Linked DNA regions of Alloyangia pacifica. The protein of the gene in region 1 interacts with the protein of each later gene in a pairwise test. Links are inferred from orthologs where the notes say so. Each region holds a gene or a part of one and is shown on either strand. Other genes may lie near its edges.

Region 1 (3,446 bases):
AGTACCAGCAGCTGGACGATCGGCATATTCATCGGCACCTCTTGGGCAAAACATGGAAAATCTGGTGTTGCATTCCTATGTAGGCACTGGGCAGCGCCAAGTCTACCAGTGCGCACCCACGGAAAAGGAGTGAGGCCATGTGGCTATTTCTGGCATTCGTCGCGGTGCCGCTCATCGAGATCACGCTGTTCATCCAGGTCGGAGGGCTGATCGGTCTGTGGCCGACGCTGCTGATCGTGGTGGTGACCGCCATCCTCGGCACTGCTCTGGTGCGGCGCGAGGGTCTTCGGGCGCTGTCGGATCTGCAGAGCTCTTTCTCGCGGCTTCAGGATCCGACCCGGCCGCTGGCGCATGGCGCGATGATCCTGTTTTCCGGCGCGCTGCTGCTCACGCCCGGCTTCTTCACCGACGCCTGCGGTTTCGCGCTGCTGATCCCCGCGGTGCGGGACGCGGTGATGCGTTTCATCTCGACCCGCATCAAGGTGCAGCGTTTCGAGATGGGCGGGCATCCCCAGAGCGGCCCGCGCCCGCAAACCGAGCCCTATCGCCCCGGCCCGCAGACACAAGATGACGTGATCGAGGGGGAATTTACCGAGATTCCCGGCTCCAAGCGCCCCAATCACCCAGGGTCAGGTTGGACTAAGCATTGAGCCGTTTCCCCGGGGCTGCTATTCGGAAACAAAATCCAACAGGAGCTTTCCATGGCTGAAATCAGCGAAAACGGCGCGGCAGACGCGCAGCAGTCCCCGGCAGCGGTGAAGATGAACGTGCTCGCGCAGTTCGTGCGCGACATGAGCTTCGAGAACATCCTCGCGCAGAAGGGCGTGACCGGTGAGGTCCAGCCCGACGTTCAGGTGCAGGTGAACCTCGATGCCAAGAAGCGGTCGGCCGACAACCAGTACGAAGTCGTCCTGAAGCTGAAGGTCGAGTCCAAGTCGAAGGCGACCGGCGACATGCTGTTCATCCTCGAGCTTGACTACGCCGGCGTGTTCAACATCGAAGGCGTCCCGCAAGAGCAGTTGCACCCGTTCCTGCTGATCGAATGCCCGCGCATGCTCTTCCCCTTCGTGCGCCGCATCGTGTCGGATGTGACCCGCGACGGTGGCTTCCCGCCGCTGAACCTCGAGACGATCGACTTCGTCGCGCTGTACCGCAACGAGATCGCGCGCCGTCAGCAGGCAACTGCCGCGGCCGGCGAAGAGCGCAAGCTCGACGCCTGAGCGCTTGCGAGGTGGCGGGGCTTCAGCCCCGCGACCAGAGCGCCTTCTCTCCGAGTTTCTCGACAAAGGCGGCGTGAGCCGCCTTTTCTTCTTCGGTGATGCGCGAAGGCAGGGCCACGGGCCGCCGGGACGGTCGCCATTCCTCTTCGCCTCCCGCGCTGTTGCGGCCCGAGGAGACAGGCGCCAGCACCAGGTCCGGTTGCTTGCCGCCGATCAGTTCCAGATAGACTTCCGCAAGGATCTCGCTGTCGAGCAGTGCCCCGTGCAGCGTCCGGCTGGAGTTGTCGATGCCGAAACGGCGGCAGAGCGCGTCCAGTGACGCGGGCGAGCCGGGGAACTTCTTACGCGCGATCATCAGCGTGTCGATGGCGCAATCTTTTGAAAGTTGCGGACGGTTCGCCCATTTCAACTCTGCGTTGAGAAATTTCACGTCGAAGCTGGCGTTGTGGATCACCAGCTTGGCGTCCGTACCGAGAAAGGCGATGAACTCGTCGACGATCTTGGCGAAAACCGGCTTGTCGCGCAGGAAGTCGTCGCCCAGCCCGTGCACCTCGAAAGCCTCCTGCGGCATCGCGCGCTCGGGGTTGATGTACTGGTGATAGACCTTGCCGGTCGGCACGTGGTTGTAGAGCTCGACCGCGCCGATCTCGACGATGCGGTCGCCCTGTTCCGGCTCGAAGCCGGTGGTTTCGGTGTCGAGAACGATCTCACGCATCGAGCCGCCTTTCGATTTCTTTCAGAACAGCCTGAACCTGCGCGCGGGCATGGTCCAGCGTGTCCGTTGTGATGACAAAATCCGCGCGGGCGCATTTCTCGGCATTGGGCATCTGGCGGGCGAGGATGCGATCGAGATCTTCCGCGCTCATCGTGCCTCGCGCCAGCACCCGGTCGCGCTGGATGTCTTCGGGAATGGTGACACAGGCCACCGCGTCGAACTCGGTTTCGGATCCGGTCTCGTAGAGCAGGGGGATGTCGAAGACGCCGATGGCCTCGGGATGGGTCCTGTCGAACTCTGCGCGATCGGCTCGCACAAGCGGGTGCACGATGGACTCGAGGAGCTTCAGCGCCGTGCTATCCGCCGCAATGACCTCGCGCAGGGCCTCACGTGAAACCGCGCCATCGACGATGGCCTGCGGGAAGGCCGCACCGATGGCAGCGACCGCCGCACCGCCCGCAGCATAGAGCCTGTGGACCGCCGCATCGGCGTCCCAGACCGGACAGCCCGCCTCGGCAAAGAAGCCTGCGGTCTGCGACTTCCCCATGCCGATGGATCCGGTGAGACCGAGCCTGAACCGCATCAGAGCACCGCGTCGCGGGTGGCCTGATCTACCACCGGGCGCGTGCCGAACCAGCGCTCGAAGCCCGGCACCGCCTGGTGCAGCAGCATGCCCAGGCCGTCAACGCAGGTGCAGCCCAGCTCGCGGCCGATACGCAGCAGGCGGGTCTCCAGCGGCGTGTAGACAATGTCGGTCACCAGCGTGCCGGGCCGCAGCCCATCCAGAGGCACCCGCAGCTCGGGCTTGCCGACCATGCCGAGCGAGCTGGTATTGACCACCGTGTTCGCCTCTTCCAGCACGTTGCCCGCATGCACCCAGTCGATGACATGGATGCGCTGACCAAAGTCCTCGCGCAGCTTCTCGGCGCGCAGCCGCGTACGGTTGCTGAGATAGATTTCCGGCACCCCGGCCTCGAGCAGCGCGGTGATCACCGCGCGCGAGGCACCGCCTGCGCCCAGCACCACCGCCGGGCCGGCAGTGGCGCGCCAGTCGGGCGCGCCCTGCTTGAGGTTCTCGAGAAAGCCGTAGCCATCGGTGTTGTCGGCGTAGATCTTGCCGCCCTCGCGAAAGGTCAGCGTGTTCGCCGCACCGATAAGCGTCGCCCGGTCCGAGACCATGTCGGCGATCTCCATCACCCGCTCCTTGTGCGGAATGGTGATGTTCACACCCACAAAGCCGATCTCGGGCAGCAGGCGCAGCGTTTCTTCCAGCTTCGCTGCCGGCACGTCCATCGGGATGTAGTGCCCGGAAAGCCCGTAGCTTTTCAGCCAGTGCCCGTGCAGCCGAGGAGAACGGGAATGCGCGATGGGTGAGCCAATGACACCCGCAAGAGGGATCCGCTCGCCGCTCATCCGGCAATCACCCCGCGCACTTCCAGAAAGCCCAGAAGCTCCAGCAGCGGCAGCCCCAGAATGGTGAAATGGCTTCCCTCGATACTCGCAAACAGTCG
Region 2 (4,494 bases), on another replicon or contig:
CCTCATCCGACAGCTCGGCCTCGGAGGGCAGGGCGGCGCTCTGACCGGCGCTCTTGTCGAGCTCGACCTCCGACAGTCGCGGCACTTCGCCCGGTGTTTCGCAGGCAGCCAGGGCCAGCGTCGCGACCAGGGCCGGGAGGATCTGCGCCAAAGCGCGTAGGGGCGGGGCGGTGGGTGCCACGAAGGCTCTCCAGAAAGGGGACCGTCGGCAGTCTTGGCCTGCGCGAACCAGCGCGCGGGCCAGAATGTTTAACCTTCGTGTAACCCTTTTCCGAGCACGGATCCACAAGCCCTTGTCGAGGCTTGGAAAACCGGCGGCGGACCGCTCAGAAGTCCTCGACCGCCAGCACCCCGCCCAGTGATTTCACCGCGCCCTTGATCTCCGGGGTCACCGGGAAGTCCTGCTGCAGGTCCATCTCGACCTCGCCCGGCAGCCCGTGATCGGCAAGGCAGAGCCGCACCGGGCCGCGCCCGGCCTTGGGCATCTGCTCGGCGGCACGCGACAGCACCGAGGCGATCTGGTTGATCGCGCTCGCCCCCTCGATCCAGATCTTCAGCCCCGTGGCGCCCGCGCCCGCGACCACCTGCTCGACCGGCCCCACCGAACGTGCCAGCAGCTTGAGCTGGTCGCTCTCCATGGTGGCCTCGACGGTGATCACCACCTTCGAGCCGGTCTCGAGAAACTCGCGGCTCTTCTCCAGCGTCTCGGAGAAGAGCGTCACCTCGTAGGCGCCGGTGGGATCGGAAAGCTGGGCAAAGGCGAAACGGTTGCCCTTGGCCGACTTGCGCTCCTGCCGCCCGGCGACGACGCCCGCGAGTTTCGCGATGCACGGACCGCCCCGCGCCTTGTTGGTCGCCTCCTCGAGGGTCATCACGTCGCGCCGCTTCAGCGCCGGCATGTAGTCGTCGAGCGGGTGGCCCGAGAGGTAGAAGCCGATCGCCTTGAACTCTTCCGACAGCCGCTCGGCGGGCAGCCAGTCGGGCACCGGCGAAAGCCGCGGCTCAGGCAGATCGTCCCCGGCCTCGCCGAAGAGCGAGACCTGCGCCGAGGCCTTTTGCTCGTGGATCGCGGCGGAATAGGCGACCAGCGCGTCGAGGCTGTCGAACACCCGGCGGCGGTTCTTGTCGAGCTGGTCGAAGACACCCGCGCGGGCCATCATCTCCATCGGGCGCTTGCCGACGCGCTTGAGATCGACCCGGCGGGCCACGTCGAAGAGCGTGGTGAAGGGCGTGTCGCCCCGTCCCTCGACCACCAACCGCATGGCATCCAGTCCGACGTTCTTCAATGCCCCCAGAGCGTAGACCAGCTCGCCGTTCACCACGTCAAAGCTCGCCTGCGAGCGGTTGATGCAGGGCGGCACGTAGGGCAGCTTCAGCCCGTTCTTCATCTCGTCGAAATAGACCGCGAGCTTGTCCGTCAGGTGGATATCGCAGTTCATGACACCGGCCATGAACTCCACCGGGTGGTTCGCCTTCAGCCAGGCGGTCTGGTAGGAGACCACCGCATAGGCCGCCGCGTGCGACTTGTTGAAGCCGTAGTTGGCGAATTTCTCCAGAAGGTCGAAGACCTCCGAGGCCTTCTTCTTGTCGACGCCGTTCTCGGCCGCGCCCTTCTCGAACTTCGGACGCTCGGCGTCCATCGCCTCCTTGATCTTCTTGCCCATGGCGCGGCGCAGCAGGTCGGCGCCGCCGAGCGAGTAGCCCGCCATCTCCTGCGCGATCTGCATCACCTGTTCCTGGTAGACGATGATGCCCTGCGTCTCTTCGAGGATATGATCGATCAGCGGGTGCACCGAGGTGATCTCGCGCAGGCCGTTCTTGACCTCGCAATAGACCGGGATGTTCTCCATCGGGCCGGGACGGTAGAGCGCCACCAGCGCCACGATGTCCTCGATGCAGGTCGGTTTCATACGCTTCAGGGCATCCATCATGCCCGAGCTTTCCACCTGGAACACCGCCACCGTCTTGGCGGCGGAATAGAGCTCGTAGGTCTTTTCGTCATCCAGCGGGATGAGGTTCATCTGGTTCTCGGCGCCCTCGGGAGGGGCGTAGAGCTCGGTGCCATCGGCGGCGACATGGATCGGGCGGCCCGACTTCAGGATCAGGTTCACCGCGTTCTGGATCACGGTCAGCGTCTTCAGGCCGAGGAAGTCGAATTTCACCAGCCCCGCCTGCTCGACCCACTTCATGTTGAACTGGGTGGCGGGCATGTCCGAGCGCGGGTCCTGGTAGAGCGGCACCAGCTGGTCGAGCGGGCGGTCGCCGATCACCACGCCCGCGGCGTGGGTCGAGGCGTTCCTGAGCAGCCCCTCGACCTGCTGGCCGTAGGTCAGCAGCCGGTCCACCACCTCCTCGTTGCGCGCCTCCTCGCGCAGCCGCGGCTCGTCCTGCAGCGCCTTCTCGATGGAGACGGGCTTGACCCCCTCCACCGGGATCATCTTCGAAAGCCGGTCGACCTGGCCGTAGGGCATCTGCAGCACCCGGCCCACGTCGCGCACGGCGGCCTTCGAGAGCAGCGCGCCGAAGGTGATGATCTGGCCGACCTTGTCGCGTCCGTACTTCTCCTGCACGTAGCGGATCGTCTCTTCGCGCCGGTCCATGCAGAAGTCGATGTCGAAGTCGGGCATCGACACACGCTCGGGGTTCAGGAAGCGCTCGAACAGCAGCGAGTAGCGCAGAGGGTCGAGGTCTGTGATGGTCAGCGCATAGGCGACGAGGCTGCCCGCGCCCGAGCCCCGGCCCGGACCGATGGGGATGTCATTGTCCTTGGACCACTTGATGAAGTCCGCAACGATCAGGAAGTAGCCGGGAAAGCCCATGCCCTCGATGATGCCAAGCTCGAAGTCGAGCCGCTTCTGGTACTCCTCGACCGAGACCGCGTGCGGGATCACCGCGAGCCGTGCCTGCAGCCCCTCGTTGGCCTGACGCCGCAGTTCCTCGACCTCGTCGTCGGCGAACTTCGGCAGGATCGGATCGCGCCGGTAGGCCATGAAGGCGCAGCGCCGGGCGATCTCGACGGTGTTCTCCAGCGCCTCGGGCAGGTCGGCAAAGAGCGTCGCCATCTCCTGCGGGCTCTTGAGGTAGTGCTGCGCGGTCAGCCGGCGGCGCGGCTCCTGCTGGTCGACATAGGCACCTTCGCTGATGCAGATCAGCGCGTCATGCGCCTCGTACATCTCGGCCTTGGGGAAATAGACATCGTTGGTGGCGACCAGCGGCAGGCCCATCTCGTAGGCCATCTCCACATGGCCCCGCTCCGCGATGCGCTCCTCGGGGGGCAGGCCGTTCTCGCCGGGATGGCGCTGCAGTTCGACGTAGAGCCGGTCCTCGTAGATCTGGTGCAGCCGGGTCAGCAGGGTCTGCGCCGCGGCGCGGCGGTTCTCGCGCAGGTGCCGCCCGATGGGGCCGTCGGGACCACCCGAAAGGCAGATCAGCCCTTCGCCATAGGTCTGCAGATCGTCCAGCGTCACATGCGGCTCCTGCCCGTCACCACGCAGGTAGAGGCAGGAGTTGAGCTTCATCAGGTTCTCGTAGCCCTGCTCGTTCTGCGCCAGGAGCACGATGGGGGCGGGGGCCTTGGGCTTTTCTCCCGGCACCGGCTCGACGTAGAGCAGATCAACCTGGCAGCCGATGATCGGCTGCACGCCCGCGCCGCTGGCGGTCACCGAGAACTCCAGCGCGGCAAAGAGGTTATTGGTGTCCGTCACCGCCACGGCGGGCATCTCCATGGCCTCGCAGAGCCCGGGCAGCTTCTTCAGCCGCACGGCGCCTTCGAGCAAGGAGTATTCGGTATGGACGCGGAGGTGGATGAATCGGGGATCGCTCATGGCGCTTAGAGTATTGCGCGGCGGCGGGCGGCGAAAGCCCCCGCGTGGCGGTGCGCGCGCCCAGGGTGATGCAGGCTTACCTCATTTAGAAAGCAAGGCAAATTCCCGGAGAAAGTGAATTGTCGCGGCGCCGTTGATGGCGCAATCCTGAAGGCGGGAGCGCGGTACGAGTGAGCGAAAGATCGGCATGGCACGGCGGAGCGAAGGGTATACGGGCGGGGCACAGGAGCGTCTCGCGCCCCGGGGCGCCCTATCGACCCGTCGTCGGGCCCTGCATCTTGCCGCAGCGCTGGCACCGAGGCTGACCGGCCGGCTGCTTGCGCGTCGCTACCTCAGCCCCGCCTCGCATCTCGACACGGCCCATGTCGCGCGCCACGGGGCGGAACTGGTCCCGCTCGGCGCCGAGGCTGCCCTGTTGCGGCACGCGGCCCTGCGCGGCGGGGCACCGCGCGTGTTGCTCGTGCCCGGACACGACGGTCACGTTCGGCAATTCTCCCGGCTGGTGCGCGACTTGCGCCGGGCTGGGGCGGCGGTGGACCTGCTGATCCTGCCGGGCCACCTGCACCCGGCTCGCACGCTCTGCAGCCTTGCCGATATCGTTCCCGCGATCCGCCTCTGCCTCGACGAGCACGGTCCCTATGATGCCGTCGGGGCCCATTGCGTCGGCGCG

Evidence for each region. The genes of interacting proteins can lie anywhere in the genome.
Region 2: the proteins of dnaQ (region 1) and dnaE interact in binary tests that used the Escherichia coli proteins (3 or more experiments, as listed by UniProt). The link is inferred for Alloyangia pacifica from one-to-one orthologs.

The regions. Positions count from the first base shown.
Region 1 is NZ_CP022189.1:144,545-147,990, reverse strand. What follows is about bases 90-3,088. They hold dnaQ (DNA polymerase III subunit epsilon), read right to left. Parts: upstream 1,936-3,088; coding sequence 1,243-1,935; downstream 90-1,242. Other genes in these bases: CEW88_RS00615 (shikimate dehydrogenase), read right to left, coding at 2,518-3,088; coaE (dephospho-CoA kinase), read right to left, coding at 1,928-2,518; secB (protein-export chaperone SecB), read left to right, coding at 711-1,220; CEW88_RS00635 (FxsA family protein), read left to right, coding at 138-650. In the rest of the region: CEW88_RS00640 (Tim44/TimA family putative adaptor protein), read right to left, coding at 1-32; more of CEW88_RS00615, read right to left, coding at 3,089-3,348; CEW88_RS00610 (Maf family protein), read right to left, coding at 3,345-3,446. UniProt on the Escherichia coli protein: DNA polymerase III is a complex, multichain enzyme responsible for most of the replicative synthesis in bacteria. The epsilon subunit contain the editing function and is a proofreading 3'-5' exonuclease.
Region 2 is NZ_CP022190.1:42,047-46,540, reverse strand. What follows is about bases 127-4,173. They hold dnaE (DNA polymerase III subunit alpha), read right to left. Parts: upstream 3,825-4,173; coding sequence 327-3,824; downstream 127-326. Other genes in these bases: CEW88_RS13210 (alpha/beta hydrolase), read left to right, coding at 4,012-4,173; CEW88_RS13220 (hypothetical protein), read right to left, coding at 127-181. Outside these bases: more of CEW88_RS13220, read right to left, coding at 1-126; more of CEW88_RS13210, read left to right, coding at 4,174-4,494. UniProt on the Escherichia coli protein: DNA polymerase III is a complex, multichain enzyme responsible for most of the replicative synthesis in bacteria. This DNA polymerase also exhibits 3' to 5' exonuclease activity. The alpha chain is the DNA polymerase catalytic subunit.